DNA from 3 places in the Paenarthrobacter sp. TYUT067 genome. Region 3 is predicted to be linked to each of the others. Evidence: riboswitches for the same ligand, from Rfam matches in the RefSeq annotation. Region 3 holds a riboswitch; each other region holds the start of a gene.

Region 1 (9,792 bases), on a different contig from region 3:
TCGAGGAACAGCTTCAATTCAGAGCTGGAAAGTTGGTCCGAATGTGAGGCCTGCAGTGCCGCATTCAGGGCGATTGCCGCAACAACCACGGACGACTTACCGGAGTCGTCCGCTGCGGCGCCACGGGCGATGTCCGTGGAGACGGCGAAAATCATGGAGTCCCGGGTCATCGTTGAGAGCTCGAGGTTCCGTTCTTCCACCGGTTCTGCGATCAGCATGAGCGTGACGCCCACGTTGGCGGCCAGAATGCTGCGTGCCGCCTCGCGGGGCGGCACGTTGATCTGACCGGCGATAGCGGCTTTGTTCAGCATTTCTTCCAGAAGCGCTTCAGCATCGGCCACGATTGCCGGCCGGCTTTCCGGTCTGATATTGCCGAACATCACCAAATACAGATGGGGTTGGCTCAGCCCGAACTGGACGTGGTTGTCCCACATCCGCCGGACGTCTTCCAAGGGCTCCCCGGACGGTGCAAAATCCCGCTCCCCCGCCACATACTCTTCAAATCCGGCCGATACGACGGCGTCGAACAGGCCTTCCTTGTCGCCAAAGTGGTGGTAGAGCGTTGGCGCCGTGACCCCGGCAAGCTTGGTGATCTGGCGCGTTGAGACCGCTGACCCCTCCGAATTCGCCAGCAATTCGGCAGCTGCGCGAAGCAACCGAATTTTGGGCGGAAGCTGGTCATCGAAACTCATAACCGCTACCCTAGCACCTATAGCGTTGCTATATGAAGTGGCTCACAAAGGAATTTTGTAGGCTAGTTTTCGAGGCTCCCGGTGCCGTCGCCGGCGGGCCTGAACCAACAAGCAGGAACAGAGGATTCAGTGCAGAATTTCCAAGGAGTAGGGGTAAGCCCTGGCCGCATCATTGGTTCCGTCCGCCAGATGCCCAAGCCGGTGAGCGAACCGCCGTCGGGAGAGCGTTTGGCAGCGGACGTGGGTCCGGAAGACGCCGTCGCGGGTTTGAAAGCGGCTGCGCAGGCGGTGCATGACGAACTCAAGGGACGCGCGGACAGTGCTTCCGGCGACGGCAAAGCCGTCCTCGAAGCCACTGCGCTCATGGCCAAGGACACCATGCTCCTGAAGTCGGCCGCGAAGCTGATCAATGCCGGCTCCTCGGCCGAAAGGGCTATCTGGGAAGCCGGCGCTTCCGTCTCCGAAATGCTGCACAACTTGGGCGGCTACATGGCCGAGCGCGCCACCGACGTCCTGGACGTGCGCGCCCGCATCGTTGCCGAACTCCGCGGCGTCCCCGCACCGGGTATTCCCGCCTCGGACACGCCCTTCATCCTGGTGGCCGAGGACCTCGCACCGGCGGACACCGCAACACTGAATCCCGCCGTGGTCCTTGCTCTGGTGACCTCGGGCGGCGGCCCGCAGTCCCACACGGCCATCATTGCGCGCTCACTCGGCCTGCCCGCCGTGGTGGCTGCACACGGCGTTGACGATATTGCCGACGGTTCCGAGGTTTACGTAGACGGCGCAGCTGGCTTCGTGGCCGTTTCGCCCTCTGATGAGCAACGCGCTGCGGCGACTGCCTGGGCCGAGACCTCCGCCACGCTCGCCGAATTCGACGGAAACGGCACGACGGCGGACGGCCACCTAGTGCCGCTCCTCGCCAACGTCGGCGGAGCCAAGGACGCCGTGGCAGCTGCCGCTTTGGGCGCCCAGGGTGTTGGCTTGTTCCGCACCGAATTCTGCTTCCTTGAACGAGACACCGAGCCCTCCGTGGAGGAGCAGGCCGCGGCTTACAAGGCCGTTTTTGACGCGTTCCCGGGCAAGAAAGTTGTCCTTCGCACGCTCGACGCCGGCGCCGACAAGCCACTCCCCTTCCTCACGGATGCCACCGAACCCAACCCTGCACTGGGTGTTCGCGGCTACCGCACCGACTTCACCACACCAGGCGTCCTGGAGCGCCAGCTCGAGGCCATTGCCCGGGCAGCTTCGGAATCCGACGCCGACGTGTGGGTCATGGCCCCCATGATCTCCACCGCCGCGGAAGCCGGCCGCTTCGCCTCCCTCTGCGCTGCTGCCGGAATCAAGACGCCGGGCGTGATGGTGGAGGTCCCCTCTGCTGCGCTGACCGCCGCCACCGTGCTGCGCGAAGTCGGGTTCGCGTCCCTCGGCACCAACGACCTCACCCAGTACGCCATGGCCGCCGACCGCCAGCTCGGACCCCTCGCGGAACTCAACACCCCGTGGCAGCCTGCCGTGCTCCGGCTCGTGCAGCTCACCGTTGAAGGTGCGGCGCAGGAAAGCTCCGGCCGCGAAGGCGACCCCAAGCCCGTGGGCGTCTGCGGTGAGGCTGCCGCCGACCCTGCCCTCGCCGTCGTACTGACCGGGCTGGGTGTCACCACACTGTCCATGACCGCGCGCTCCCTGGCCGCCGTCGGGACTGTGCTGAAAACGGTGACGCTGGAGCAGGCGCAGGAACTGGCCCGGCTCGCTTTGTCTGCTCCGAGCGCTCTTGAGGCCCGCGACTGGGTCCGCGCCAAACTCCCCGTGCTCGAAGAGCTCGGCCTCTAACTTTTCGCTTCCGACTTTTAGGAGAAATCCATGCCCGAACGCACAGCCACCATCGCCAGCCGCTCCGGACTGCACGCCCGCCCCGCCGCCTTGTTCGCCGAGGCTGCAGGCGAGCAGCCCGTGGAGGTCACCATTGCCATGCAAGGCGAACCCGCCGATGACGCGCTCGACGCCGCGAGCATCCTTTCGCTCATGACGCTCGGCGCTGCCAAGGGTGACGTAGTGGTGCTGCGGGCCGAGGGGGACGGAGCCGACGCCGCGCTGGACGCACTGGTCAAGCTGCTGGAGACGGACTTGGACGCGGAGTAGCTGCTCGCCGGGCTGGCCGATACGACGATTCGCTGCACCTTAGACGATAGGAGTCGTCTAAGGTGCAGCGATCCGTCTCAATGGATGCTGGACGCGGTGTGCGACGGTTCAACGTGAGCCACGCGCTAGGCTTCTGCCATGGCATTGATAGCTCCCCGCGTCACTCCTGGCTTGCCCGCCGATGACGCCCGGAATCTGGCACGCTCCCTCCAAGACAGCGATGACATCACCGTGTTCGTAGATGGCACGGTCCACCGCCTGCCCACCGAGGCGAGGGACGCCGTCGTCGACCTCCTCGCCAGGCTGAGCCGTGGCGAAACGGTGACGGTGAGCAGCGTGGAGGAAATGCTCACCACCTCACAAGCCGCTGAGCTTGCCGGCATCTCCCACACCTATCTGCGCAACATGACCGATCGCGGCGAAATCCCGGTGGAGTACCGGGGAACGCATCGTCGCATCCGGCAGGCCGCCATCATTGAATGGCTGGCAACGCAGAAGAAAAAGCAGCAGGCCCAAGCGGCAGCGGAAGATGACGTCTCCACCGATTCCCAGAGCTAGCCAACCCACATCACCAGCATGCTGTTCAATAGCGGTATGGCAAAAAGCTCCCCTTCGACCGTTTGGCCCGTGGTGCAGCAGGAGCGTCGTGCGCTGATCCAAGACCTCGAACCGCTTGAGCCAGCGCAATGGCAGACGCCGTCCCTGTGCTCCGGCATCCGCCGCGACTACCCCGCCCAGCACGGGGCCACCGTACTCAGCGCATTACTGCTTGCGGTGTCAGGGCGGCCGATCGGGAGCGATGAAGTGAGCGGACCCGGAGCTCCGGTGTTCCTGCAACGGTTGGGAAACGAGTGAAGATGCCAGGGGACACAAAAGGATTGCTTTCTGCCGACGTCCAGGCCTTAGGCCTGACCGGCAGGATCCATTGGACGAAGGGCTCGCCTGCGCCGGAGCCGGGCGCAGAGCCGGGGAGCGAACCCGCGTACATCTTGATTCACGGGATCGGGGTGTCGCATAGATACCTGGCGCGGTTGCATGCTGTTCTCGCGGCGAGCGCACCGACGTACTCGCTGGACCTGCCCGGTTTTGGCGGGACGCCCAAGCCCGGTCGCCAGCTCTCAGTGGAGGACTACGGCGCGTTCATTGCCGATACACTCGCGTCGTGTGGCATCGACTCCTACGTGTTGGTGGGGCATTCGATGGGTACGCAATTTGCCATCGAGGCGGCCCTGCGCGCCCCCGAGCAGGTCAAGCAGTTAGTACTGATGGGTCCCGTGGTGGATTCACGGCATAAAAATGTGTGGCGGCAGTCGCTGGCCCTGAGCCTCGACGGAATACTCCGCGAGAGTCCCACGTCCAACGCGATCGTCATGTCCGACTACTTCCGCTGCGGCCCGCGCTGGTACCTCACCGAGCTGCCGGTGATGATGAAATACCCCACGGAGAAAAGGCTGGCCGGCATCCAGGTACCGTTGCTGGTCCTGCGCGGTAGCCGCGACCAGGTGGCGGGCCCGGATTGGTCACTGCGGTTGTCCAGGACAGTGGTACAGGGTCGCTTGGTGGAGATTCCGGGCGTCGGGCACGTGGCGCAGCACATGCGTCCCAAGGCTGTGGCGGATGCCATCCGGAGCTTCGTCACCGCTACCACTCCGCACCGCTAAACACTGACGCACGACGCCGGCACCTGGACTGGGTGCCGCTTGTCGGGTAGCCGCGTCCCGGCTAGGCTGACGGAGCAAGCGCATTAGTAAGTTTGCTTATGAAAGGGCTGATCGTGACTGACAAAGACTCAACTGAAGAGACCCAGGGCTTCGGCGCCACCGGCGCCACAGGACCCTTCGCCACAGGATCCTATGACACGACCTCCGATGCCGACAGCATCCACGAAGATCCCGATATGCGCCAGGACGAGGACGAGGATCCCGCAGCCTCCGCCAACCCGGACCCCCTGGACGGCAACGTCACAGGGTTGGAGCCCGGCGGTGGAGTTCCTCCGGGAGAAACCCCGCCGGCCGAAGGCAGCATGAGCAGCGACCAAGGCCACCACGAGTAACTCCGCTGCAAGCCTCGCTGTTACGTTGCTAACCCGCTGTTTCGTTGCTGGCCAGCGACGTAACAGCGGGTTGGCAACGTTCTAGGCGTTCGGTAGCTTCAGGATCGCCCCGAGATCGTACTCAGCGGGCTCTTCCAGCTGCGCGTACGTGCAGCTCCCGGGGGTCCTGTCCGGCCGCCACCTGCGGAACTGCGTGGTGTGCCGAAACCTGTCCCCCTCCATGTAGTCGTACTTCACTTCGATCACGAGCTCGGGGCGCAGGGGCACGAAGGAGAAGTCCTTGCCCCCGCTCCAGCGGCTTTGGGCGCCCGGCATGCGTGAACCCCCGGCAGCCTCGTCCTGCCTGGCCCATTCGCCCCACGGGTGTTGGTCGAGTTCAATCTGATACGGCTCAAGATCAGCCACCAAGGCCTCGCGCTTGGCCATGGGAAACGATGCCACTACTCCCACGTGATGCAGCCGGCCGGTGTCATCGTGCAGGCCAAGCAGCATGGAGCCCACTACTTTCGCGGTCTTGTGCCAGCGGAACCCAGCCACCACGCAATCGGCCGTGCGCTCGTGTTTGGTCTTGAACATCACCCGCTTGTTCGGGAGGTACGCCCCATCCAGTGGTTTGGACAGCACACCATCCAGGCCCGCGCCCTCCAGTTGTACGAACCACTCCTGTGCCCGTTCCAGATCAGTCACCGCAGGAGTCACATACACAGGCGGCTCGGCCTCGGCGAGCGCACGTTCCAAGATGGCCCGGCGCTCGGAGAACGGCTTGTCCATGAGGTTCTGATCGCCTAGCGCGAGGATGTCGAACGCAATCATGGACGCCGGGGTCTTCTCAGCAAGCATACGGACGCGGCTGTCGGCGGGGTGGATCCGCTGCTGGAGCACCTCGAATTCGAGCCGGCCACCCTCGATCAGGACGATTTCGCCGTCAATCACGCATTTGTCCGGCAGGTTCTTCCTGAGGGCATCCACCACCTCGGGGAAGTAGCGGGTCATGGGCTTCTCGTTGCGGCTGCCCAGGACGATCTCGTCGCCGTCCTTGAAGACGATGGTCCGGAAGCCGTCCCATTTGGGCTCATAGTGCCCAACATCGGGGATGGTCGGAACGGATTTGGCGAGCATGGGCGAGACGGGTGGCATCACAGGCAGGTCCATAGACAATGTCTACCCGCCGGTGCGCGCCGAAGCTAGTGTTGGCCAGGGATATCTTGGTCGAGCGGCCCAGCGAGTGCCGCCCAGCACCGGCCCCGAAGCCTAAGCGCTAGAAGCCTACCGCTTAGGCTGAACTACCGCCCGTTACATTAATGTGACTTTACTTTCCGGCTCATGTACCGTCGTAGGGCGACCCATATCTCCGCTGGGCCGCTTCCGGATTGACGCCGAGCTCTGCCGCAATCCGGGATCCGCCAGACCCGCGGCAGAGACGGGGGACCCAGGTTCCCGGGCTTGTTACCCACAAGCCCTTGGGGTGAAGCCGCCTTGCGCGGCCGGACGGCCTCGTCCGAACCCGACAGCTAACCTCGAAGGCGTTGAGAGGCAACCACCATGTCCCCAACCATGGATCAGCCGCGCCGCGCCCAGACTGAAGGCGAGCGCACCAAGCCAACCGGACGCCGTCGGGCCCAACCCAGCGGATTCCTTGACAACGCGCCGGCAGATTCCGCCGCCGTCAGCGGAACGTCAAGCACGACGCCGGAATCCGCCACTGCGGCCATGCCCGCCGGGGTGAAACCCACCACGCGTGCGGAAATCCGTGCAGCCGAGCGCGAGCGTGCTGCCCGGGCCGTACTCGCGCCCGAGGAATCGGCGGCAGCTCCGAAGTCCACCACACCGGGACCTCCTACCGCAGCCATCCCCATCGTTCCGCCGGCCAGCCAGGAACCCGATTCACGGGAATCCAGTAGCCAGGAACCCGCCACCACGGCTATTCCAGTGGTGCAGCCTGCAACGCCGGAACCCGCAACTGCGGCCATTCCTGTAGTCACTGCCCGCGATGAGTCCGCGCGCACGCCGGAACCCACGGAGTCCCCGCGCGGCAAGTCTCCAGCTCAGGTGGCCGCAGCCGCTACAGCCTCGGCATCATTGGCTAGCCGCCGGGACGTTCGAAAGCCGGCCGCTGCGCCCACCACCAAGTCCGGTTTTGGCGCCACATCCTCGTTCGGCCGCGAACCGTTCAGCCGTGAACCACAGGCCGCCCTGCGCAAGGCAGCTTCGGTCAAACACATGAGCCAGCGCATGGCCGTGGTGGCGGGGGCCCTTGGCCTCGTGCTGACAGCCGGCGCTTTGGGGCCAGCCCTTGAACTTCCGTTCTTCGGCCAGGAAACCCCGTCGCAGGAAGCCAGCGGGGGCGAAGGCCGCACCTCGGGTTCGGCATCCCCCGGGCCCAAGGCTTCCTACACCACGGCGTCATCACCTTCGGCCTCCACGCCATCCACAGCATCAGGGGCAACGGCTTCCTCCGAGGCCGGCCAGCCCGCGACGATCGCGGAGGCACCCGGGGCGGTGTCGCCGTCGTCGACTCCCACCCCACAGGTTTCGCTCGCGGACCCGGTATGGGTTCCGTCAGCGGGCTCGTCCGCAGTCCCGGCAGTTCCTGGCGCCACCAGCCCGGCACCCACCCAGCCGGCCCCCGCGCCGAGCGATGTGCCGCCCTCGGACACCATCACTACACCGCCTGCGCCGACGCCAACGGGCACTCCCACACCGACCCCGACTCCCACAGGAACTGCGACTCCCACACCGACTCCAACGCCGACGGATACTGCAACGCCGACGTCCAAGCCGAAACCGGGCAAGCCGACCGCTGCCTCAGCACCGCAGCCCAGTGAATCGGCACTTCAGGACATCCTCGATGCCGCCCAGAAGGTATTCGGTTGAGCACCCGCGTGCCCCGTACGTCCACCCATGCGGGGTGGCATAGCCGGTACTGCAGCAGCAGCCGGACCGCCACGTTTCGTCGGCGGATGGGGCGCTGGAGCTGCCAGCGTTTGCGGCGCTCGTAAGGCAACACCGCATACTTCGTACTTACAAGAGGAGGCAGGCACCCGGCCCGGGTACCTGCCTCCTCTTGTTTGTGTTACCGCTGATTGTGTCACCGCGTTGGCGCCTTTAACCCGTCGCCTCAGATCCGTGGCCGTACTGCCCAGCGCCGCGCCTTCAGTGCAGCATGCAATTCGAGCCGGATCGCGCCACTTAATGGATCAGCACCGATGAGCTGACGGATCCGCCCGAGCCGGTTGTAAATGCTGCTCCTGTGGAGGTGAAGTTTGGCGGCGACATCCTGAACTGAGCCGTCGTTGTCATAGAGCAATTCAAGGACGGGCAGGAGTTCGCCGTTTTTGTCGTGGTCCTCGAGTGCCCTGAAATGCACAGATCCCGTGTCATCCCAACCGCCCGGTGCTACCAAACGATCGAACAGCTGGTACACGCCAACAGTTCGGCTGTCCACGAGCTCACCCAAAGGGAGGTCTACTGCGGCCGCTTGGGCAGCAACCTTCGCTTGCCGGTACGCACCGGACAGCTGCCGGATAACTTGGAATGGTTCGCTGATCCCCAGGATTACCCTGTCCACTTTGCGGCCTGCGCGTTTGGCGAGCTCCAGTTGATAGTGCACCAAAACCTGGGCATGGTCCGCCCGGCCGCCCGACTCGCGGAACAACACAACGGAATGCGTCTCCGTTCCGGCGCTGAACAACGCGGCGTTCACGCCGATGGTGGACTGCAGCGCGGCAGATCGATGCGTCAGGGTAGCTGCAATGGGATCGACGTCGGACCTCGCGCCATCGGGGTCGAGGATAGTCACCAGCTGCCACGGACCGCGGCCTTGGATTTCCTTCCAACCCGCGACGGCGGCCACAGCGTTGGATTCGCCGCCGCAGGCTGACAGAAACTCCTGTTCACGCCGTCGCCGGAACTCCGATTCAGCCGTGTTGGAATCAAGGAGCAAGCCCGCCAGCAGGTCCAGCTCGTCCCGCACGCCTGGCAGTTCGGCGAGTATCGCCGTCGCGCTCTGTTCCTCAAGGTCAAGCTGCACCCACAAGTACCCCACGCGGAAACCGCGCACCAGCAAGGGGACACAGACGCGGCCCAACATGCCCAGTTCGTCGTTGGCTGGAACCACCACGGGTCGCACCGCCGTGGCAATGCCGTGAGCAAGCTGCCATGCGCTGACGTCGCTGGGTACCCGCTTGCTCAGGAGGAAGTTCACGCGGACGCGGTCGGCGTGGGACTGGTTGGAGCTGTAGGCGAGGAGAACGCCGTCGAGGTCTTCCAGGGAGAGCCCGCGGCCCAGCTTCAGAGCCACCCGTTCAACGATCTGTTCCACGTCCTGCTGCATCGGAAAAGCGTACCAACAGCAGGCGACACTTGACGCTTCAGTGCTCGACAAATGTCGAGCTTGCTTGGCAAAGATCCTTATATCCACAGGGTTTTCCTGTGCGGGCTGCTCCGACTCCATGTCGCCTGCCTCACAGCCGGATTTATTCTGGAATCACAGCCCGCAACACATTTTTCGGCCGAAGAGGCCGCTAACGATGGAGCCCACAGATGATCATCGGTGTCCCCAAAGAAATCAAGAACAACGAGTTCCGCGTAGCCATCACGGCTGCCGGCGTCCACGAGTTCCGCACCCACGGACACTCCGTTCTGGTTGAGCGCGGCGCAGGCCTCGGCTCGGGCATCACCGACGAGGAATACTCGATCGCCGGCGCAGAAATCGTCAACGAAGCCGACGATGTCTGGGCCCGCGCAGACATGGTCATGAAGGTCAAAGAACCCATCGCGGCCGAGTACCACCGCTTCCGCAAGGGCCTCATCCTCTTCACCTACCTCCACCTCGCCGCAGAGCCCGAGCTCACCGCCGAGCTCATCAACTCCGGCGTCACGGCCATCGCCTATGAAACCGTTCAGGAG
Region 2 (9,792 bases), on a different contig from region 3:
TGCCCGGTCCGTCCACCAGCAGCGACAAACCAGCCAACGGGACCGGCACCACCGCACCGGACCACACCACCAGGCCCAACCCGGAGGCGGCTTTGGAATGCCGGGCCACCACGTTGCCGACCGCCCAGGACAACGCCGCGGCCAGGACAATCATGAGCGGAAGCACCGGCGCCACGGCGCTGCGCCCCACCGCCACTATTGCCAAGCCTGCGATACCCAGAGCCACGCCCGTCAATTGGCGGCGGCTCGGCTTCTCACCGAGGAACCTCGCCGCCAGCAAAATGGTGAACAGAACCTGCGCCTGAAGTACCAAGGACGCCAAACCTGCGGGCATCCCCAAGGCCATGCCCAAGTACAGGAGGCCGAATTGGCCGGCACTCATGAAGAGCCCGACGCCGACAATCGCCTTCCAGCCGACGTCCGGTTTGCGGATGAACAGGATGAAGGGAAAGACCACCAGCAGGAAGCGCATGGCGACGAAGAGCAGCGGCGGGACTTCCCTGCCGTTGGTGTGCAGGCCGAGGTCTATCGCGACGAAGTTGATGCCCCACAGGACAGCAACTACCACGGCAAGGGCGGAGTGGCGAAGGTTCACACGTACACTCTGGCCTTCTTTTGGTTGAAGCACCAGCGTTGAATTCAACATGGAACAGCGTAGATTTGCTTCATGATCGACATTTCCTCCCTGAGGGCCTTGGTGGCCGTGGAACAGCACGGCTCAGTTGTGGCGGCGTCGGACGTCATGGGTTTCAGCCCTTCAGCCATTTCGCAGCAAATCAAGAAACTTGAGAAGCAGACCGGCGTCACCGTGCTGGAACGCAATGGCCGCGGGGTGCTTCTCACGGAACGCGGCCTGGCTTTGGCGGGCTATGGCAGGCGGATCATGGGCGAGCTCGAAGAACTCCAGGCCACACTGCTGGCCGATCCCGCGAAACCTTCAGGCCTCCTGAGGCTCGTTGCGTTTTCCACAGCCTGCCGAGGCCTGGTGGGACCGATGCTGGGGCGCATGGCCACCGCCCACTCCGCGTTGGACATCACCGTGCTGGCCGAGGATCCCCGCGAGGCTGTACAAAGAGTGGCATCAGGCGAAGCGGAACTCGCGGTTGTCCATAACTGGAACTCGGTGCCCTTGGTGATCCCGGAGAACCTGGTGCTTGAGGACCTCTGCATCGACCAAGCCGATGTCCTCGTCAACAGCACCCACCCACTATCCGGAAGTGCCGCCGTCGAGCGTGAAGACCTACTCAACGAAACCTGGATCAGCACCCCGGCAGGAGCCATCTGCAACGAAGCATTGCTGCAGATCTTTGCCGGGCTGGGCAAGGTCCCCGATATCCGCGTTTACGATCCCGACTTCTCCACCCACATCGCCATGGTGGAACAAGGCGTGGCCGTGGCACTCGTTCCCAGGCTCGGCAGGCCACCGCTTCCCGCCGGCGTGGTTGCCATCCCGGTGATCAACCCAGTGCAGCAACGGTCCGTGGGCGTGGTGTACCGGAAGACGATGACCGCCAGCCCCAACATCCGAACGGCGGTGCGAATGCTTCGCGAAGTCGCGGGCGGACTTCCCCTGCCACAGGGGTGACCAGGAGCGATCACGGCCACACAGTGGGCACGGCGAAGGCGTAGCGGCTATTTCGCAGGACCTACTTGCGGGGAACCGCGAAGTGCGTGAGCCGGGCGTCCTGCCCGTCCAGCTCAGCCCACGATTTTTCCGTTTCCATCACCGTCAACGCACTGGTTGGGTACCTGGTGGCGGCATCCATATAGGCGTCGTGGTCAGAGTCGCGGGAGGCCAAGTGCATAGCCAGATCCTGGACTCCAGGCATATGCGAGATCACCATCAGTGTGGTCACAGTGTCCGGGACGTGGTTGATGACCGTCAACATGCGGTTGGCCGAGGCGGAGTACAGGCCGTCCTCAAGTTTGGGCGTCGGTGCTTTGTCGCCCAGTTCGTCGCACACCCAGGTGCAGGTCTGGCGGGTTCTTAATGCTGACGAGCACAGAATGAAGTCAGGCACCACGCCCTGCTGGAGCAACCATTTGCCGGCCAGCGGAGCCTCCCGGTGCCCGCGCTCCTCCAAGGGGCGCTCATGATCAGGCACGCCGGTAGGCCAATCAGCCTTGGCATGCCGCATGATCACCAGGCGCTTAATGTGATGGTCACTCATAACCCAACCCTATCCGCCGCAGGCCCCCGTGGCTTCCTGACCTTCTTTGGGAAAAGAACAGCCCTTGGTCAACCTGATGTGGTTGACCAAGGGCTGTTGGCAGATCAATGAGGGTCAGGACCGCACGCAGCGCCGGCGCCCGCCGAGGCCAGTACTCTCCTGGGCTGCGTGGTGCTTAGATCGAGTATTCCGGAGCGGCCCAAACAATAACTTCGGGGTGCTCGTAGAAACGGTAGCCCTGGCCGCGGACCGTGCGGACCGTGTTGGCGAGGCGGCCGAGCTTGGAGCGGAGACGCCGGATGTGGACGTCGATGGTGCGCTCGTTGGGTACCTCTTCGGCGTTGCGCCATAGTCCCTCAAGCAGTTCGTCGCGGCCCACGGTGCGGGTGCCGTTTTCGACGAGGTAGTTGAGGAGTTCGAATTCCTTGAACGTCAGGTTCAGCGATTCGCCATCCAGGTGCACTTCGCGGCGGGCGAGGTCAATCAGCACGCCGGACGGACGGGATTCCTGCTGCGGCGCCGGACGGGCAGCTTCGGTGCGCTGGCGTGCGGCAACAGTGGGGTCACCGAACGTGGAACGCACGACGTCGAGGGCTGACCCGGGTGCCCCGGCGGGGGCCACTGCGACGGCGGCATAGCTTTCCGCGCCGGTCACGAGGGACTGGGCGTAGGCCCGGATTTCCTGGGCGAGCTTGGCGATGGATGTTCCTGCAGCGGCAGCAGTTTCTTCGTCAATACCCATGTACAGGACAAATCCGCGGGCCACGTTGTCGTTGGCGACGGGGCGGAGTTTGTCCGACTGGGCAATCACAGGAGTGGGTGCAGTCATGGGTGCCGGCTCTGCCGTGGGGACTGCGCGCAACTGGCCGTAGGAGTTGGGGTTGTAGCCCTGGGGCACATAGCCGGGGGCCTGCTGACCTGCGCCCTGGGGAGCCGGAGAGTAGCCGGGTCGGCTGCCGAAGCCGGGGCGAAGGCCTGCGTTTGACGCTGCCTTGTTGGCGTTACGGACGGAGATGTGGACGTATCCAGATGCAACTGACATGGAGTGCTTACCTCAAAAGTGAATAGCCGTCATCGCGGCTTCGAATGCTGATTGTCCCCGCAATGAGTTTGGGGAGGGGCGCCCAACGCTGGGCTAGGGGGCGAATGCCTGAAACTTCTTGGGGTGGAAAGTTAGGCTTGCATTCGACAACAGCGGTCATCATGGCCAGCGGGTTCGCTGGGCCAGGTTGCTGCGGCTGCAGGTGCTGTTGAGTTCTTGTTCACATTGGAAGTGTGCAACGTAACAATGGCAACACGCAAGTAACAAAGCGTCGAACCGTCCACATTTTGAGACGTTGAGGTCTATTGTGCCGCAAATCACAATTCAGCCGGGCCTATAAATGAATGGCATTTCATTCGACCACAGCCGGGAATATTCGCCATCGAGTGAATTTTCTTCGGTGAATCGGGCCAGAATGATGCTTCGGTTCCCACGAACGGGCATGCGGCGGAATCTCACGATCTGAAACAGTTGTTGTCCAACCACACTAAATGGCGGTTCAACAAATTTCCCGAAAAAATCTGCTACAAGCTGTAGAAACAGCTCTCTCGCTAGTGTTGGGTTCACAGCGTCCTCACAGGACCGGCAAAGCGCTGGCTAACCAGCAGAACGGAGAGTTGTCCCATGGCCTCCTCGCACTCCATGACCAACAACCTTCCCCAACTCTCCCATCCGGACGGCTCCCCCATCCGCGCCCTTGTGGTGGACGATGAACCCAGCCTCGCCGAGCTCATGAGCATGGGACTTCGAATGGCGGGCTGGTCCGTGGCAGTGGCCGGGGACGGGCCCGGGGCCGTAAAACTGGCCAAGGACTTTCGCCCTGACGTGCTGGTCCTGGACGTCATGCTGCCCGGCTTCGACGGCGTGGAGGTCCTCAATCGCATCCGCACCTTCGCCCCGGAAGTTCCCGCACTGTTCCTCACCGCCAAGGACGCCGTGCAGGATCGGATCGTTGGGCTCGCCGCCGGAGGGGACGACTACGTCACCAAGCCCTTCAGCATGGAAGAGGTCCTCCTACGCCTCCACCGTCTGGTCCAGCGTTCCGGGGTGGCGGCCATGGACACTTCCGAGCTTGTGGTGGGAGATCTCACGCTGAACGTGGACACCCGCGAAGTCACCCGGGCCGGCGAGGACATCCCGCTCACAGCCACCCAGTTTGAACTTTTGCGCTACCTCATGGAAAACCCCAAACGGGTGGTCAGCAAGGCCCAGATTCTGGACCGGGTGTGGGACTACGACTTCGGTGGCCAGGCCAACATCGTGGAACTCTACATCTCCTACCTACGCAAGAAGATCGAAGCCAACCATCCGCCCATGATCCACACCATCCGTGGCGCCGGGTACGTCATCAAGCCAGCGGACTAGGCGTTGAGCACACTGTCAGGAGTGGCCAAAAGCTCCCGTATTCCCGGAAATCCACAGCGCAGCTGGCTGAACCCGTCCACCTGGCACCTGCGGACACGCCTGGTCCTGGTGGCCATGGCGCTCCTGGTGGCCATCTGCGGAGCAGTGGGCATTGTCAGCTACGCGTCCATGGACATGGTCTTCAACAGGCAGCTCGATAGGCAATTGGAGCAGGCGTCCAGCCGCGCGACCGACTTCGGCAGGCCGCCGTCGAACTTTCCCACCAACCCCTCCGGAAGGCCTGACCCGCTGGAAGCGCGCGGACAGGCCGCGGGAACGCTCAACGCGAGGATCGACGGCTCAACCGTGAGGAGTTCGGGGCTCATCGACGCCCAAGGCAACCGCGTTTCACTCTCCGCAGCCGATGAGCAGGTCCTGTTGTCGCTCCCCAAGGACAACGTCCCGGTGGATCGGTCCCTGTCCAATGGTGACTACCGGCTGGTGGCAGTGGACACCTACGGTGATGTGATCGTGACGGGACTGCCCTTGGCGGACAAGCAAAGCGCCGAGGCCTCGCTGGTGTGGACCATGGTGTTGGTTTCGTTGGGCGGATTGGTACTGATCGGCCTCGCCGGAACAGTGATCATCCGGCGGACCATGCGGCCGCTTGAGCAGCTCTCCGAGGTTGCCACCAAGGTTTCGCGCCTCCCCCTCGACGCCGGTGAGGTGGCACTTGCGGTGCGCGTACCGCCGTCGGCCGCTCATCCCGGAACGGAAGTTGGAAGCGTTGGCCATGCTCTGAACCAGATGCTGGAGAACGTCGCCAGTGCGTTGGAAGCACGGCAGGAAAGCGAAACCAAGGTGCGTCAGTTCGTCGCTGATGCCTCACACGAACTCCGCACACCGCTCACCGCGATCCGAGGCTACACGGAGTTGCTGAGGATGACCGAGACCTTCACCGACGATGGCCGCAAGTCGCTGGCAAGGGTCCAAAGCCAATCGGAGCGCATGACCACGCTGGTTGAGGACCTGCTGCTGCTGGCGCGCCTGGACGAGGGGCAGCCCGTGAAAGTCGAGGACGTTGACCTGACCCAGTTGGTGATCGAAACCGTCAGTGATGAGAAGGTCATGGCGCCGGATCACATCTGGCACCTCCAGCTCCCCGATGAACCTGTGACAGTCCGCGGCGATGTAACGCAATTGCACCAGGTGCTTGCCAACCTGCTGTCCAACGCGCGCAAACATACCGATCCCGGCACCACCGTGGTGACAGGCGTCATGCTCTCCGCTGATGGCAGCGCAGTGGTCACAGTGACGGACAACGGCCCGGGCATTCCGGTCGATTTCCAAGGCCGGATCTTCTCCCGTTTTGCCCGCGCTGATGCCGCGAGATCGGGTTCTGAAGGCACCTCGGGACTGGGCCTTTCCATTGTGGATTCGATTGTTGCCGCCCATGGTGGCACCGTGGAGGTGACGTCCAGGCCCGGGCGCACTGAGTTCGCGCTGCGACTTCCCACGGTAAGCACCGGAGAAGGTCAGGCACGCCGGCAAGGCGACTCACCGGCGTCGTGATCTCTGTTACCTAAATGTGACTTCTGAAGAAACCTCCTGTACCGTCGAAAGGGTGGGTTTCCCCAAGGACCCACATCCGGGATGCGCCGAGCTCTGCCACTTCCCGGAGTCCGTTCTTCTTTGAGGCAGAGACGGGGGACCCACAGTCTCCGGGCCTGGCAATGTGCCGCCCTAGGGGTGAAGCCGCAGCGTGACGCGCGGCCGGATGACCTCATCCGAACCCGACAGCTAACTCCGCAGGCGCTGAGAGGTCACACAACATGTCTGAATTTAACGATCAGACGCGCCCTTCTGCGCGTCACCGCGACGAACACAACGCACCGCTCACCAAGTCGCAGTCCGTCCTCAAGAACGCTGCCCGCCAGGGTAAGTCCGGCCACCGCATGTCAGTCGTAGCCGGCGTTGTTGCAGCCGCACTGGGTGTTGCATCGCTCGGAACCGCCGCAAACGCCGCGTTGACTCTCCCTGAGGCGAGCCGCGTTGCCGGGACCCAGGCTGCTGCCCAGGTCAGCGCCAACAAGTCAGCTGAAATCTCCGCTTCCTTGGATGCTGCCGCCGCCAAGGGCGCAGCTGACCGGGCTGCCGCGGACAAGGCAGCTGCTGAGAAGGCCGCTGCCGACAAGGCTGCCGCTGACCAGGCCGCTGCTGAGAAGGCTGCCGCTGACGCTGCAGCCAAGCAAGCCGCCGACGCCGCTGCCGCCCAAGCCGCAGCTGAGAAGGCTGCCGCTGACGCTGCAGCCAAGCAAGCCGCCGACGCCGCTGCTGCCGCCGCCGCTGCGGAAGCTGCAGCTGCCGCTGCCACCCCGAAAGCCGTGGACGACCCCGCCGCTGCCAAGGCCTACGCCGCCAGCATCCTGGGCAACTACGGCTGGAGCGCAGCTGAGATGACCGCGCTGAACACCCTGTGGGAGAAGGAATCCAACTGGAGGACCACTGCCACCAACGCTTCCAGCGGCGCGTATGGCATTGTCCAGTCCCTCCCGGCCGGCAAGATGGCCTCCGCTGGTGCTGACTGGCAGACCAACTACCAGACCCAGATCAAGTGGGGCCTGAACTACATCAAGGAGCGCTACGGATCCCCGTCCGCCGCTCTGGGCTTCCACTTGGCCAATAACTGGTACTAAGCCAGACCGCTTCATTGCCGCGCCCGTTCCCGCCGTCCGCCCCAGTACCCACTGGAGCGGATGGCGGGAACGGGTGCGGCTTTTGCTGTTTTACAGGCGCCACCCGTGGTTCACAGGCGCTGCCCATGGTTCACAGGCGCCACCCGTGGTTCACAGCGCGGTCACAGCATACGCCTAAAGCCCACATAATCGGCCGTTGCATGCTGGACATATGACGCTCACAGCTCCCCGGCCAGCACTGCATAGGACGGTGCAAGGCCCTCCCGCCAGCACACCCGCGCTGGCTCCCGTCCTGGACATCGCCATACCCGTGTTCAACCAGGAAGTCCGCCTGGAAGAAGACGTTCGCAGGCTACACGGGCACCTTGCAGACACTCTTCCGCACACCTTCCGGATCACTGTGGTGGACAACGCCAGCACGGACGGCACCCTGCGGATCGCCGAACGCCTGGCGAGGGAATTCCCCGAGCTTATGGTGGTCCGTCTTGATCGAAGGGGCCGCGGAAACTCCCTCCGTAAGATCTGGTTGTCCTCCGCGTCACCGCTGCTTGCCTATATAGACCTGGACCTGTCCTTCGACCTTTCGGCCGTGGCTCCTCTTCTGGCCCCGCTGATGTCGGGCCACTCAGACCTCGCTGTCGGCACGCGTCTGGCAAAGGCTTCGCACGGGACATTCAGCCACCACGGTGACGTCATTGCACGCGCCTACAATTTTCTGTTGCGCGTCCTGACGGGAGCGCGCTTCTCCGATGCTGAGTGCGGGTTCAAAGCCATTCGTGCCGACGTCGCCCGCCAGCTGCTCCCCTACACCCGCGATGAAGCATGGTTTTTCGACACCGAACTGCTGATCATCGCTGACCGCTCCGCTCTGCGCATTCATGAGGTGCCGGTGGACTGGAGCGACAATCCCGACGCAAGTGTCGACGTCGTACGTACCCTTTTGACCGACCTCAAAGGGTTGGCGGGGCTGACCCGCAAACTGCGCCGCGGGACAATTCCCATCGCCGGGCTTCGCGCCGAACTGGGCCGGGGCCCTCACCGGCACTGAACTTTCCGAAGAGCGCTACGCCTCCGGTTCGGCCTCCACCGCGCCCCGTACGGCCGCGATGGACGCGGCCACATCACCAGCGTCCGTGGTCCAGTTGCTCACAGAGATCCGCAGGATCTCACGTCCTCGCCATGACGAACCGGACATCCACACCCCGCCCTCGGCCATGAGCCGCTGGGTGATGCGGTGCGTGCGATCGTCACTGCCGAAACTCACGGAGACCTGCGTGAACACGACGTCGTTAAGCACTTCCACTCCCGGGATCGCGGATAGTCCTTCAGCCAAAGCACGGGCATTTGCCGCAAGACGGTCCACCATGGAAATCACGCCGTCCCGGCCCAGCTGCCTCAGTGCCGCCCACACCGGAATGCCGCGGGCGCGGCGGGACATCTCCGGAACTTTCTCGAAAGGGTCCCCCGGTCCGGCATCAGTGGCTATCAGGTAACTGGTGTGAACACTGAAAGCACGCCTCAAGGCTTCCGGGCGGGCCACGATTGCCAGGCCACAGTCGTAGGGGACGTTCAGGGTTTTGTGTGCGTCCGTTGCCCACGAGTCGGCGTCCTCAACACCGGCCAGCCGGGTACGCAGCGTTGGGCTCACAACGGCCCACAAACCAAAGGCGCCGTCCACATGTACCCATGCACCGCGATCGTGGGCCACGGCTATGGCCTCCTCCATGGGATCAAACGCACCGGAGTGGAGGTTGCCGGCCTGCAGGCAAACCAAGGATGGCCCCGGCTGCTGATCCATGGCATCGGCCAAGGCATCGGGAAATATCCTGCCCTCGTCGTCGGCGTCTACCGGAACGCATGCGCCCAAGCCCAGGTACCGCAACGCGAGATCGACGGCGGCGTGCCGTTCCCGTCCTGCAAAGGTTGTGATGCGCGGCGCGCCGGTAAGTCCCAGAGCCTCCAGATCCCAGCCCGCCTCGTCCATTAAGTACTGGCGGCCAGCCGCCAGCCCCACGAAATTGGCGGTGGTGGCGCCAGTGGTGAATCCGACGTCGGCGGTGGCGGGCAGGTGCAGGAGGTCCAAAAGCCAGGCGGCGGCAGATTCTTCAATCGCGGCGGCGGCGGGGGTGGCGAACCGGAGCCCTGTGTTCTGGTCCCAGGCGGAGACGAGCCAATCGGCGGCCATGGCAGCAGGGAGGGTTCCGCCCATCACCCACCCAAAGAATCGACCGGACTGGATCGCCATGAGCCCGGGCTCAGCCAGTGCGGCGAGCTCATCAATGACTTCGGCGGCATCAGTGGCTCCGGCCGGAAGACGCGGCAGGATGCTCCCGGCCACCTGATCGGCATCCGAGGAAGGACGGACAGAACGGGTAGGGACAGACGCAAGCCAGTCACCGGCGTGGACCATGGCCCGCTCCAATGCAGCACCGTACGCCTCCGGCATCGCAGACATGCGCACAGCCTACGCCCGGTTCACTGCGCCGAACAGACCGGGCAGAAAACCTTAGAGCGTTAGCGTCAGGAGGTGCCCGCCGTC
Region 3 (9,792 bases):
TGTCCCGTGCTGATGCGCGAGGTTGCATCGGGGACGCCCACCACCGCAGGTATGCCGTACTCGCGGGCCACCACCGCTCCGTGGGAATTGGGTCCGCCCATCTCCATCACCAGCCCTCCTGCGGTGAGGAACAGGGGCGTCCAGCCAGGGTCCGTTGACGGTGCCACCAGGATTTCCCCGGGTTCCAGGTGCGCACCCACCGGGTCCATGATGACCCGCGCAGGTGCAGACACCAGACCTGCCGACGCCGGACTGCCGGACAGGGTTCCTGGCTGCACGATGCCCCGGCGCTGCTTGCCACCGCTCCCGACTGCCGTAGCCTCGGGTTCGGTCCCATCAGACAACAGCACTCTGGGAATGTGCCTGCGGCGGAGTTCCTGCTGGTAAGCCGCACGGCGTTCGGCAACCACGTCGCGGCGGTCATCCCCTGCCAGGGCGGCCTCGACGTCGTCGAGGTCCAAGAAGAAGACATCCTCGGCTCTGTCAATCCGTTGTGCTGCCGCAAGCTCGTTCCCGATCAGAAGCAGCTGCTCCCTCGCCGCCCCCAACCCCAGGACGAGGTTGTACTTGGGTAACTCCCGCAACCCGGCGAAGCGCCGGGTTCGGTCCAAAGCAATCTTGACTACCGCTTTGTGCAGCGGACTCTTCGCCCTGGCGCGGGCCACGAAACGGGCCACTTGCTCATCGGCTTCACGGGCTGCCCGGCTGAACTGTTGATCCGGGGCCTCCGCACCCTTCGCGAGCCTCAGATAGTTGGCCACCACGCCGAGGATGTGGGTCGGGTCATCGGACCAGCGGGGCATTCCGAGGTCGATCTCGGCAACGGCTCTGTGCCCGTACATGCCCAGGAACCTTGCCACACCGGATTGTGCAATTGGGGGAAGCTTGGCCGCCCGGTACTGTTCCACCAGCTCTGCTGCCGTTTGGCCAACCATGGAGGCAACGGCGTCGGGATCCTCCCGGATCTCCGAGGCGAGCTGCCATAACGCCAGGTCCATTTCCGTGGTGACGTTGTTGGGTAGGCCGCGGAGCACTGTTTGCAGCTCGCTGTAGGGCGCCTGCTCGCCAAGAAGGCGCCGCACCAGCGCCAGCATCGCGAAGCCGAGCGCAGGAAGGGGCAGCACCTGCGGCACTGTTGCGAAGACTTCCTCTCCCAGGATTCTCTGCACGTGGGCAAGCCGCTGATGGGACGTTGCTTTCCCCGGCACAACCAACGTCTCATGCAGTTCCGCGGTGAGTTCCTCCACCCTCTCCATCGCCGCAGCCGGCTGGAACAGTCCCCGGATCACTGACTCGGGAACGCGGTATTTGGCCGCAACCGGCCCCACATGGCGAATCAGCTTCAGGGGTGTCTTGATGGTCACCGTGAAGCGTGGATCCTCGAAGAGACCCCGCATGAGTGCGGCAGAGCGGGCCTCCATGACATCGAAGACCCGCGGAACGATGACCCTCCCGACCCGGCTCCGCAGCACCGGCGTGAGGTCGAAGAAGATGCGCTGACCGGCCTCATAATACGGAGGAGGGCCGGACCTGGGATCAGGTACATCGAAGGCAGCAGTCCTGGCTACACATGAGGCGATGAGGCGGATACAGGCCAACCCCATGGGCGTCATTGGCCTGGTGAGGCCTTGTGCCAGGCTGAAGTTCAGGAACGCGTGCTCGCCCGGCGCAGGAGGCTTTCGCGTAGTTTGCGGGTACAGGGTGGTGATGGGCCTGGCCTGGGTGAGCCATATCTTTCCCGCGGGATCGATGGCCCACTCGGTATCCTGCGGGGCGCGATAGTGCTCCTGAACCTCACGGCCCAGCTCGACAAGGGCAAGCACCTGACGATCACTCAGGCAAGGCTCCACGTCTGAATCGGCAGAACGGCGCCGCTCGAGTCGCTCCGTACCGCCGCCTGGAACGGCGCGGATCTCCAGCTGTCTGTCCCCCAAGGTCCTGCTTACAATGCCACCCTGCAGGGTGGCCACCACATAGTGATCCGGATTCACGGCACCGGAGACTACCGATTCCCCCAAGCCTGGGCTGGCATCAATGACGGTTTCATGGCGATTCCCCGTCACGGGGTTGGCGGTAAACATGACGCCAGCCGTAGTGGAGTCCACCATCTCCTGCACCACCACAGCCAAGGCCACCGTGGCGTGGTCAATCCCGTTGGTGGTCCGGTAGGCCACGGCACGATCTGTCCAGAGCGAGGCCCAGCAGCGGCTTACGGCGTCCAGGACCGCGTTCACGCCGACTACGTTCAGGAAAGTGTCCTGTTGTCCGGCGAAGCTCGCGAACGGCAGGTCCTCGGCGGTGGCCGAAGACCTGACAGCCACTGCGACGTTATCGCCCAATTCCCCGTACGCCAATCTCACCGATTCGGCGATCCCGGCCGGCACCCCGGAGTCGAGAACCAAAGACCGGGCACGGGTGGCGATCTCACTCAGCCGGTCCAACCCCGCCGCATCAGCCTCCGACAAAGCCGCAAGGACAGGCTCCAGAGCAGCTCCCGAGAGCGCCCGCTGGTACGCAGCAGTCGTGAGGCAAAAGCCGGGTGGCACGGGCAGCCCTGCATTAGCTAACTCGCCAAGATTGGCTGCCTTGCCACCGACCTCCGGAAGCATGTCTCCACGTATTTTTGAGATGTTCCGGACGAACACCGAACTCGAGGCGCCGAGGCTGGCGCCGCGATACTGATCCGGCTCTTCGGGCTCCATACTGTCCATGGATGTGCCGGGCGCCGACTCAGGCAGCGCCGAGCATGGGTCCAAACTTGTGACGGTCCGCCAGCCGGGGATCTTCCCTGTCCGGAACAACCAGCACTGGCCCCTTGGCGTGGTGCAGGACTCCGTCTGATGTTGACCCCAGCAGCATTCCCGCGAATCCGCCTCGGCCACGGGTTCCCAAAACAACCAGCTCGACGCTGCGGCTGGTTTCCACAAGAACATCAACGGGCGAGCCATCCCGGAGGTCCGTCTCAATAGCCAACGAAGGGAAGTGGCTTCTGAGCCAGGCAACACCGGCGTCAAGCTGGACCCTGATATCGGCGAATAGGGCATCGCGGTCCAACGGAGCCGGAACCCACGCCAGGGAACCGCTGTACTGCGGAACAGCGCAGATGACGCGCAGTGTGGCTCCCATACGCTGCGCTTGCTCGGCAGCTTCGAGCACAGCAACGCGTGCTTGCTCGGAGCCGTCAACGCCTACTGCAACCACGTTTTCCACAGTGCGCGGGCCCGTTTTGGCGTGCTCGGCCTTGATGTGTTTGTCCTCGGTGTTCTCACCGAGGCGGTCAGCGCAATAGAGCGGGACCGTCACCGTGGGGCATTTGGCGTGCGCGGGCAGGGCACTACTCACCGAACCCAGGAGGCGCCCGACGAACCCACCGCGACCCCTGCTGCCGAACACCAGCAGCGCGGCCTCCTCGGAAAGGTCCAACAAGACACCAGCGGCATCACCGTTTTCCACGGAAGCATCGACGTCAATGGCATATCCGGAGACTTTGTCCAAGGCTTGACGAACGATCGCATCAGCGCCTTCGCGGATGACGGAATCGTCAACTGTTGCGTAGCCACCGTCCAAGCCGGAGGCCGCGAAAATTGGCACGGAGTACGCCGTGACAATATGCAGCGGAAGCTGGCGGCGCTCCGCCTCCCGTGCGGCCCAAACCAAGGCGCACTGACCGTGCTCTGAACCATCCACCCCGACGACGATGCCACCAGGTTCCACAACCTGGTCCTGGCCGTCCGGTGACTCTTCACTGTGTCTTCCGTGCTGGTCCATGGGGGCCTGCCTCTCCACCTACTGCTTGATGTTCCGGCTATTCTGCCAGAGGATCCCGGCCTAGAACTTCCAGACTGTTTTGTTGCCAACGGCCGGGGCAGGAGAAACCCGGAAATTCCTCCTCCCAATGCTCACTATTCTCGGTCAGCAGTGGCGAATCAAGACGACATTGGGCTATGTGCATAACGGTCAGGGCTCGGTTCCCGGCGGTCCCTGGGGTGCTCGCGGCGAAGAGACAAAACGCGCAGGCGGAGAGGCTATCCATGGCCGAAAAAGTTCGGTAGTGTTCGAGTCACCGAATGGCCGGAAAACGTGTCTCACACCACACGCCCCGGTCATTTACTTGCGGCCGCTTGGGGAACTCGGACGCGATCCCACGCGATGCCGAAAGGCACACACGTCAAGGAGGAACCAAGCAGTGTCACTCACGCCTGATTCCGGCACGGAACGCACCACCACCGTGATCATCGGAGCCGGCCTGTCCGGCTTGGCAGTTGCCAGCGAACTCAGCCGCTACGGCGTGGGTTCGATCGTGGTAGACGGGTTCGGCGCGTTATCCACTACTGGACCGTCCGTCCATACAGGCATGCTCCAACGCACCGACGCCGCAGATCCGACAGCAATGCAGGAACGCAACGAAATCCTTCGCCACCTGAGGAACTACGCTGCCAGTCATCAACTGGACGTTCGTAACACCACTCGCGCTGTCCGCTTGGATTTCCTGGGCTCAGATCCCTCACGGCATATCGGATACGGTGTGGCCGCCAGCATGACAACCACAGGCCTGAGGACCGGGCTCCACGCATCCGGCCCCCACGAATCCCATCCTCGCCAGTGGGCAATCCACACAGCCCAAGGCGTTCTTCTGGCAGACCACGTAGTAGTGACACGCTGCGCCCAAAGCCAGCTACGGCGCATGCTGGCCGAACTTGGCATTGCAGTCGGACAGAATCTTGCCGCGGCCATGCGGGCCGTGGGAATGCACCTGGTGGGCGTCGGAGACCTCATCACTCCGTCCCCCAAGGAAGTGCTGCGGCAAGCCAAAGCAGTGGGTCAGGCCATCTCCTCCAAGGTTGCCCTGCCGGCGGGTCCCGGCGTCGCCATCGCCTAGGAAGTCCCGCAAGCAAACGCGCTACCACCCCCGCAAGCCAGCCAAGTCCGCCGTCGTACGTCCCGCACTGAACTTTTACGAACAGAACTTAACGCCAAAGGCCGGTGCCTCCGGAGACATAAGTCTTCGAAGGCACCGGCCTTTGAACTGAAGCGTGAGGCTTTATGCGCCAGCGCGTACGTAGGTCAGGGGACCCGTTGCGGTCAACCAGCTGATCGGGTGGATGCCCGTCTGGTTGCCGTTGATGCCACCGCTGATGGCCTGGCCGTTGCCGATGTAGATAGCAACGTGGCCGGACTGGACGATCATGTCACCGGGCTGGGGATCGCTGACGACCTTGCCGTAGTTCATGAACTGCATGGGACCGAGGTCGCCTACGGGGATGCCTGCGGAACCAAGGGCCTTTTCGACCATGGCGGTGCAGTCCTGGAAGATACCGATCTGTGCGTAAGCCGAAGCAACCATGGCTGCGTTGACGCCGCCGGCGGCGGGGGCAGCTGCAGGAGCAGCGGCAACCGGTGCGGGTGCGGCAGCAACAGGAGCAGCAACCGCGGCCTGAGCGGCAACGGGAGCTGCAGCAGCAGCCGTGGTGACAGCTGCCTTCTTGGCTACAGGGGCCTCAACAACGGGGGCCGGCTTTTCGATGACCGGAGCTGCTACGGAAGCAACTGCGGGACGCTCAAAGTTGACGGTAGCCGTTGACAGGGCGGTAACAACCTTGGTGGGTGCCTCGGAAACGGTCTCGGCAACCGTTGCGGGGCTGGAATCGCGCTGAACCGGGGTCTCAGCTGCGTGAGCAGCAATGGAACCGGTCAAAACGAGGCCCGAGGCTGCTGCGATAACAGCTGCCTGACGACCAGCGCCTGAAGCGTTGCTGGCAACTGCCTTCGAGATGGAGATGAACGGATTAGGACGTACGCTGTCCGCCTTACGACGGCCGCGAAGAATGCGTGAAGACATGAAAGAGCCTCTCCCGATGCCTGCGAGGTTAGCTGTCGGATTCGGATGGGAGTCACCCGGCCACTATCTCCCGCTGTTCAGCGAAAGCATCGTGACTTCACCCCAAGGCACGCTCGAAAGCGACCTAAATTGGGTTCCCCGTCTCTGCCGTAGGTTTGTCTGCGAACGGATTCCGGACTGCGGCAGAGCTAGGCAATCAGGCCGGAAGTGCCCGCTACGTGGAACAGGCACAGGAACTACGGTACGCGATGATTCTCCCGAAGTCACATTTAAGTAACGGGAAGTGAGCTTCTGGCGTGTCGCGGTAACCGATTCGAGATATTCGCAGGTACGTAGAAAACCGCGCTATTCCGCGGGAATATCGGCATCTGGCTCGTTCGAAGCCGCCAATTTTTTCCGTGCGGTAACGGCGAGATAAATTACGAGACCCACCGCCACAACAGCCAGCCCCACAATGCTCCAAGGGAAAGGTTGGGAGGCGTCGGCGGCTGGCTCATTGTTACCGGCAGTCCCTGGTGCGGCGGTGCCCACTGTTGGTACCGCAGCTGAGGAAGCCGAAGCCGCTGGTGAGGCACCCGCCGTACCACTCGCCGACGTCGAGCCTCCTGCGGCGGCTGTGAACGTGAAGGTGCCCTCAATCGGGTGCGAGTCGGAGCTGACCACGCGCCATACCACCGTGAACTCGCCGGCAGGGGCACCCTCGCGGAGCTTCTGAACGGCCTGGTTGTCGATGATTTCGACCGGACCGTCCGCCCAGTTCTCGCCGCCGGCCGTCACCGTTACGCCCGAACCGATCGCGAGCGGGCGGTTGTTGAACGTAATGGAGACCGACGCCGGGACTTCCGCCACGCGGGCACCGTTGGCTGGCGCTGTGGACTCGGCGACGTCGTGCGCGGACGCCGGTGCCGCTGCAAACAGCAGGGCGGAAGCAAAAGCAAGAGCAGCGACGACGGCGGCCAGAAGCGGGCGGATGGTACGCATGGGGCGGTTTCTCCTAGTGTTGGCTTCCTTACAGACTAGGCGAATCGTTGGGAGGGCCCGCACCGGACAACATAGGATTTGAGAGCAAACTCCCCCTCGATCCCCGGAGACCTTCATGCTTAAACAAGGTTCTGCAGTCGACCGCTACTTCAAGATCTCCGAACGTGGATCCACATATTCGCGGGAAATCCGTGGCGGCTTCGCGACCTTCTTCGCCATGAGCTACATCGTGGTGCTCAATCCACTGATCCTCTCCGGACCCGATTCGAGTGGCGCGTCGCTGGGTTTCACCGCCGTGGCGGCCACCACGGCGTTCGTTGCCGGCATCCTGACCATCCTCATGGGAGCCTGGGCCAAGCACCCGTTCGCCGTGGCCACAGGCTTGGGCGTCAACGCGTTCGTCGCAGTCACGGTGGCATCGCACCCCGGGCTGACATGGCCGGACATGATGGGACTCGTGGTACTTTCGGGCATCACCATGCTCATCCTGGTGCTGACCGGATTCCGGACTGCAGTGTTCAAGGCGGTGCCCGAAGCCCTCAAAACGGCAATCGTTGTGGGCATTGGCCTCTTCATCGCCCTCATCGGCCTGGTTAACGCCGGTTTCGTCCGGCGCATCCCCGACGCCGCCGGAACCACCGTTCCACTCGGTTTGGGCGTGGACGGCAAGCTCCTTGGCTGGCCCACCCTGGTATTCGCAGTGGGCCTGATCCTCACCATCGCACTGGTGGTCCGGAAGGTCCGCGGAGCCATCCTGATAGGTATCGTTGTGTCCACCGCGCTGGCTGCCATCCTCGAGTTCACTCTCCACATTGGCCCAAGCTTTGACGGCACCAACGTCAACCCCCGCGGCTGGTCCCTGGTGGCCCCCAAGCTCAGTGAATGGGGCGCACCGGACCTGTCCCTGATCGGCAAGGCCAACCCGTTCGGCGCCTTTGAGCACCTCGGTTTCATCGGTGCAGCTTTGCTGGCATTCGTGATCCTGCTCAGCATCTTCTTCGACGCCATGGGCACCATGGTGGGCCTGGCCAACGAGGCCGGGACAGTGGATAAGGACGGGAACATCCCCAACGTGGACCGGGTACTCCAAGTGGACGCGCTCGGCGCGATCGTGGGCGGTGGGGCCTCTGTTTCGTCCAACCAGATCTTTGTGGAGTCCGGTGCCGGGATCGGCGAAGGTGCACGAACCGGGCTCGCCTCGATCGTCACCGGCGCACTCTTCCTGGTTGCCATGTTCTTCACTCCCCTGATCAACCTGGTGCCGTTCGAGGCCGTGGCCCCCGCCCTGGTAGTGGTGGGCTTCATGATGGTCTCCCAGGTGGGCAAGATCGACTGGCAGGACTGGGGCGTCGGAATTCCCGCGTTCCTGACCATCGCGCTCATGCCGTTCACCTACTCGATTGCCAACGGCCTCGGCGCGGGCTTCATCTCCTACGTCCTGATCCGCACCTTCCAGGGCCGCGCCCGCGAAGTCCACCCGCTGATGTGGGCTGTGGCTGCTGCCTTCCTGCTGTTCTTCGGCATCGGAACCGTGGAAGAGCTGCTGGGCGTCAAGTAGCCCAGTCCGGGATTTCAGACACTCCCGGCGCTGGGCCACTGGTTTTTGGGCCCCGCGTCGGGTGTGCTGGAAGCATGGAAACAAGCGCCCCCACCGTTGACGTCAATCCCACACCGTGGACCGGCCGCTTTGATGGGGACGGCGCCGAGCACCGCCGCTGGTGGCAAGCTGTAGAACCCCACACCGTGTCCGGCACCGCAGCAGCCTCGCGCCCCGCCGTCGTGCTTGGTTTCTGCAGCGACGCCGGCGTCCTCCGCAACAAGGGCCGTGTGGGGGCCGCCGCCGCACCAGCCGCCATCCGTGCGGCTCTGGGTCCGCTGGCTTTCCACCTTGACCGCGACGTGTTCGACGCCGGTGATGTGGTTGTGGAGGACGACTCACTTGAGGCTGGCCAAGAGCGCGCCGGGCACGCCATTTCGGGACTGCTCGACGCCGGCAACCTCACCGTGGTGCTGGGCGGAGGCCACGAAACCGCGTTTGCCAGCTACCTTGGCGTAGCCGGTTCTGACGCTGTTCGAGGCAAGCGCGTGGGTGTGCTGAACCTGGACGCCCACTTTGACCTGCGCGACGAACCCACGCCGAGCTCGGGGACGCCGTTCCTGCAGATGGCCCACGCGGAAGCTGCCGCTGGGCGCCAACTGCAGTACGCCGTCGTCGGAATTTCAGAGCCGAACAACACACGAACGCTCTTCGATACGGCCAACCGGCTGGGCGTGAAGTACCTCCTTGATGAGCTCTGCACGCCGGAAGCCGTGGAAGTGTTCGTTGCTGATTTCCTGGCCGGCGTTGATGTGCTGTACCTGACCATCGATTTGGACGTAATGCCGGCGTCGGTGGCGCCCGGAGTGAGTGCCCCCGCTGCTTATGGCGTGCCGCTGCCGGTGATCGGCGCCATCTGCCGGCAGGTTGCTACGAGCGGAAAGCTGCTCCACGTGGACGTCGCAGAGTTGAATCCGGAGTTCGACATCGATTCCAGGACCGCGAAGGTTGCGGCCCGCTTAGTCAACACTTTGCTTGCCTAGATATTCCCCGCCCCTTTTCCAGCCTTCCTCTTCCACTTAGCCTGTGGGGAGGGAAGGACGGCAATGAGCGCAACTCCTGTGCAGGACAAGTGGGCTTGGGTAGCCGGGCCGGTGGCTGTGGCCCTGGGACTTGCAGCGCACATGGTGGCTGGCGGCAGCGCTCCGGCCATCCCCGTCCTCGTGGCCTTCGCCGCCATCGGTGCGTTGGCTGCCCAGGTTATTGCCCGTTGGATCCACGGGCCTCTGCTGTTGTTGCTGGCGTCCGGGGTGGCGCAGCAACTCCTTCATTTCGGCTTTGCCGCGTTCGGGGGCTACTTCCCCGGCAACGGCTTACTGGATCACCTGCACGGCGGCCAGGACCTGGCGGACGTGCCCGCCGGGGCAGCCGCCAG

The links. A riboswitch is a leader RNA that binds a small molecule or an ion and turns the genes downstream of it on or off. The one in region 3 is predicted to bind cyclic di-AMP.
Region 1: it holds a riboswitch for cyclic di-AMP, as region 3 does, so the genes downstream of both, MOD31_RS20595 (hypothetical protein) here and MOD31_RS15655 (NlpC/P60 family protein) in region 3, are expected to answer to the same signal.
Region 2: it holds a riboswitch for cyclic di-AMP, as region 3 does, so the genes downstream of both, MOD31_RS00660 (hypothetical protein) here and MOD31_RS15655 (NlpC/P60 family protein) in region 3, are expected to answer to the same signal.

What each region holds. Positions count from the first base shown of each region.
Region 1 is NZ_JAMOIT010000030.1:7,158-16,949, reverse strand. Features, by position in the region: gene MOD31_RS20635 (TetR/AcrR family transcriptional regulator) at 1-692, opposite strand, end outside; gene ptsP (phosphoenolpyruvate--protein phosphotransferase) at 822-2,522, shown strand; gene MOD31_RS20625 (HPr family phosphocarrier protein) at 2,553-2,831, shown strand; gene MOD31_RS20620 (helix-turn-helix domain-containing protein) at 2,970-3,389, shown strand; gene MOD31_RS20615 (hypothetical protein) at 3,426-3,686, shown strand; gene MOD31_RS20610 (alpha/beta fold hydrolase) at 3,689-4,492, shown strand; gene MOD31_RS20605 (DUF6480 family protein) at 4,606-4,884, shown strand; gene MOD31_RS20600 (ATP-dependent DNA ligase) at 4,966-6,036, opposite strand; cyclic di-AMP (ydaO/yuaA leader) riboswitch at 6,276-6,424, shown strand; gene MOD31_RS20595 (hypothetical protein) at 6,427-7,758, shown strand; gene MOD31_RS20590 (CdaR family transcriptional regulator) at 8,003-9,217, opposite strand; gene ald (alanine dehydrogenase) at 9,427-9,792, shown strand, end outside.
Region 2 is NZ_JAMOIT010000001.1:148,397-158,188, forward strand. Features, by position in the region: gene MOD31_RS00630 (EamA family transporter) at 1-646, opposite strand, end outside; gene MOD31_RS00635 (LysR family transcriptional regulator) at 668-1,585, shown strand; gene MOD31_RS00640 (histidine phosphatase family protein) at 1,647-2,171, opposite strand; gene MOD31_RS00645 (winged helix-turn-helix domain-containing protein) at 2,347-3,213, opposite strand; gene MOD31_RS00650 (response regulator transcription factor) at 3,838-4,578, shown strand; gene MOD31_RS00655 (HAMP domain-containing sensor histidine kinase) at 4,582-6,129, shown strand; cyclic di-AMP (ydaO/yuaA leader) riboswitch at 6,204-6,384, shown strand; gene MOD31_RS00660 (hypothetical protein) at 6,390-7,253, shown strand; gene MOD31_RS00665 (glycosyltransferase) at 7,465-8,301, shown strand; gene MOD31_RS00670 (aminotransferase class V-fold PLP-dependent enzyme) at 8,317-9,708, opposite strand; gene MOD31_RS00675 (HAD-IA family hydrolase) at 9,760-9,792, opposite strand, start outside.
Region 3 is NZ_JAMOIT010000017.1:36,903-46,694, reverse strand. Features, by position in the region: gene MOD31_RS15670 (PEP/pyruvate-binding domain-containing protein) at 1-2,711, opposite strand, end outside; gene MOD31_RS15665 (universal stress protein) at 2,731-3,768, opposite strand; gene MOD31_RS15660 (FAD-binding protein) at 4,187-4,879, shown strand; gene MOD31_RS15655 (NlpC/P60 family protein) at 5,042-5,839, opposite strand; cyclic di-AMP (ydaO/yuaA leader) riboswitch at 5,843-6,034, opposite strand; gene MOD31_RS15650 (copper resistance CopC family protein) at 6,185-6,820, opposite strand; gene MOD31_RS15645 (NCS2 family permease) at 6,936-8,378, shown strand; gene hutG (formimidoylglutamase) at 8,453-9,400, shown strand; gene MOD31_RS15635 (hypothetical protein) at 9,464-9,792, shown strand, end outside.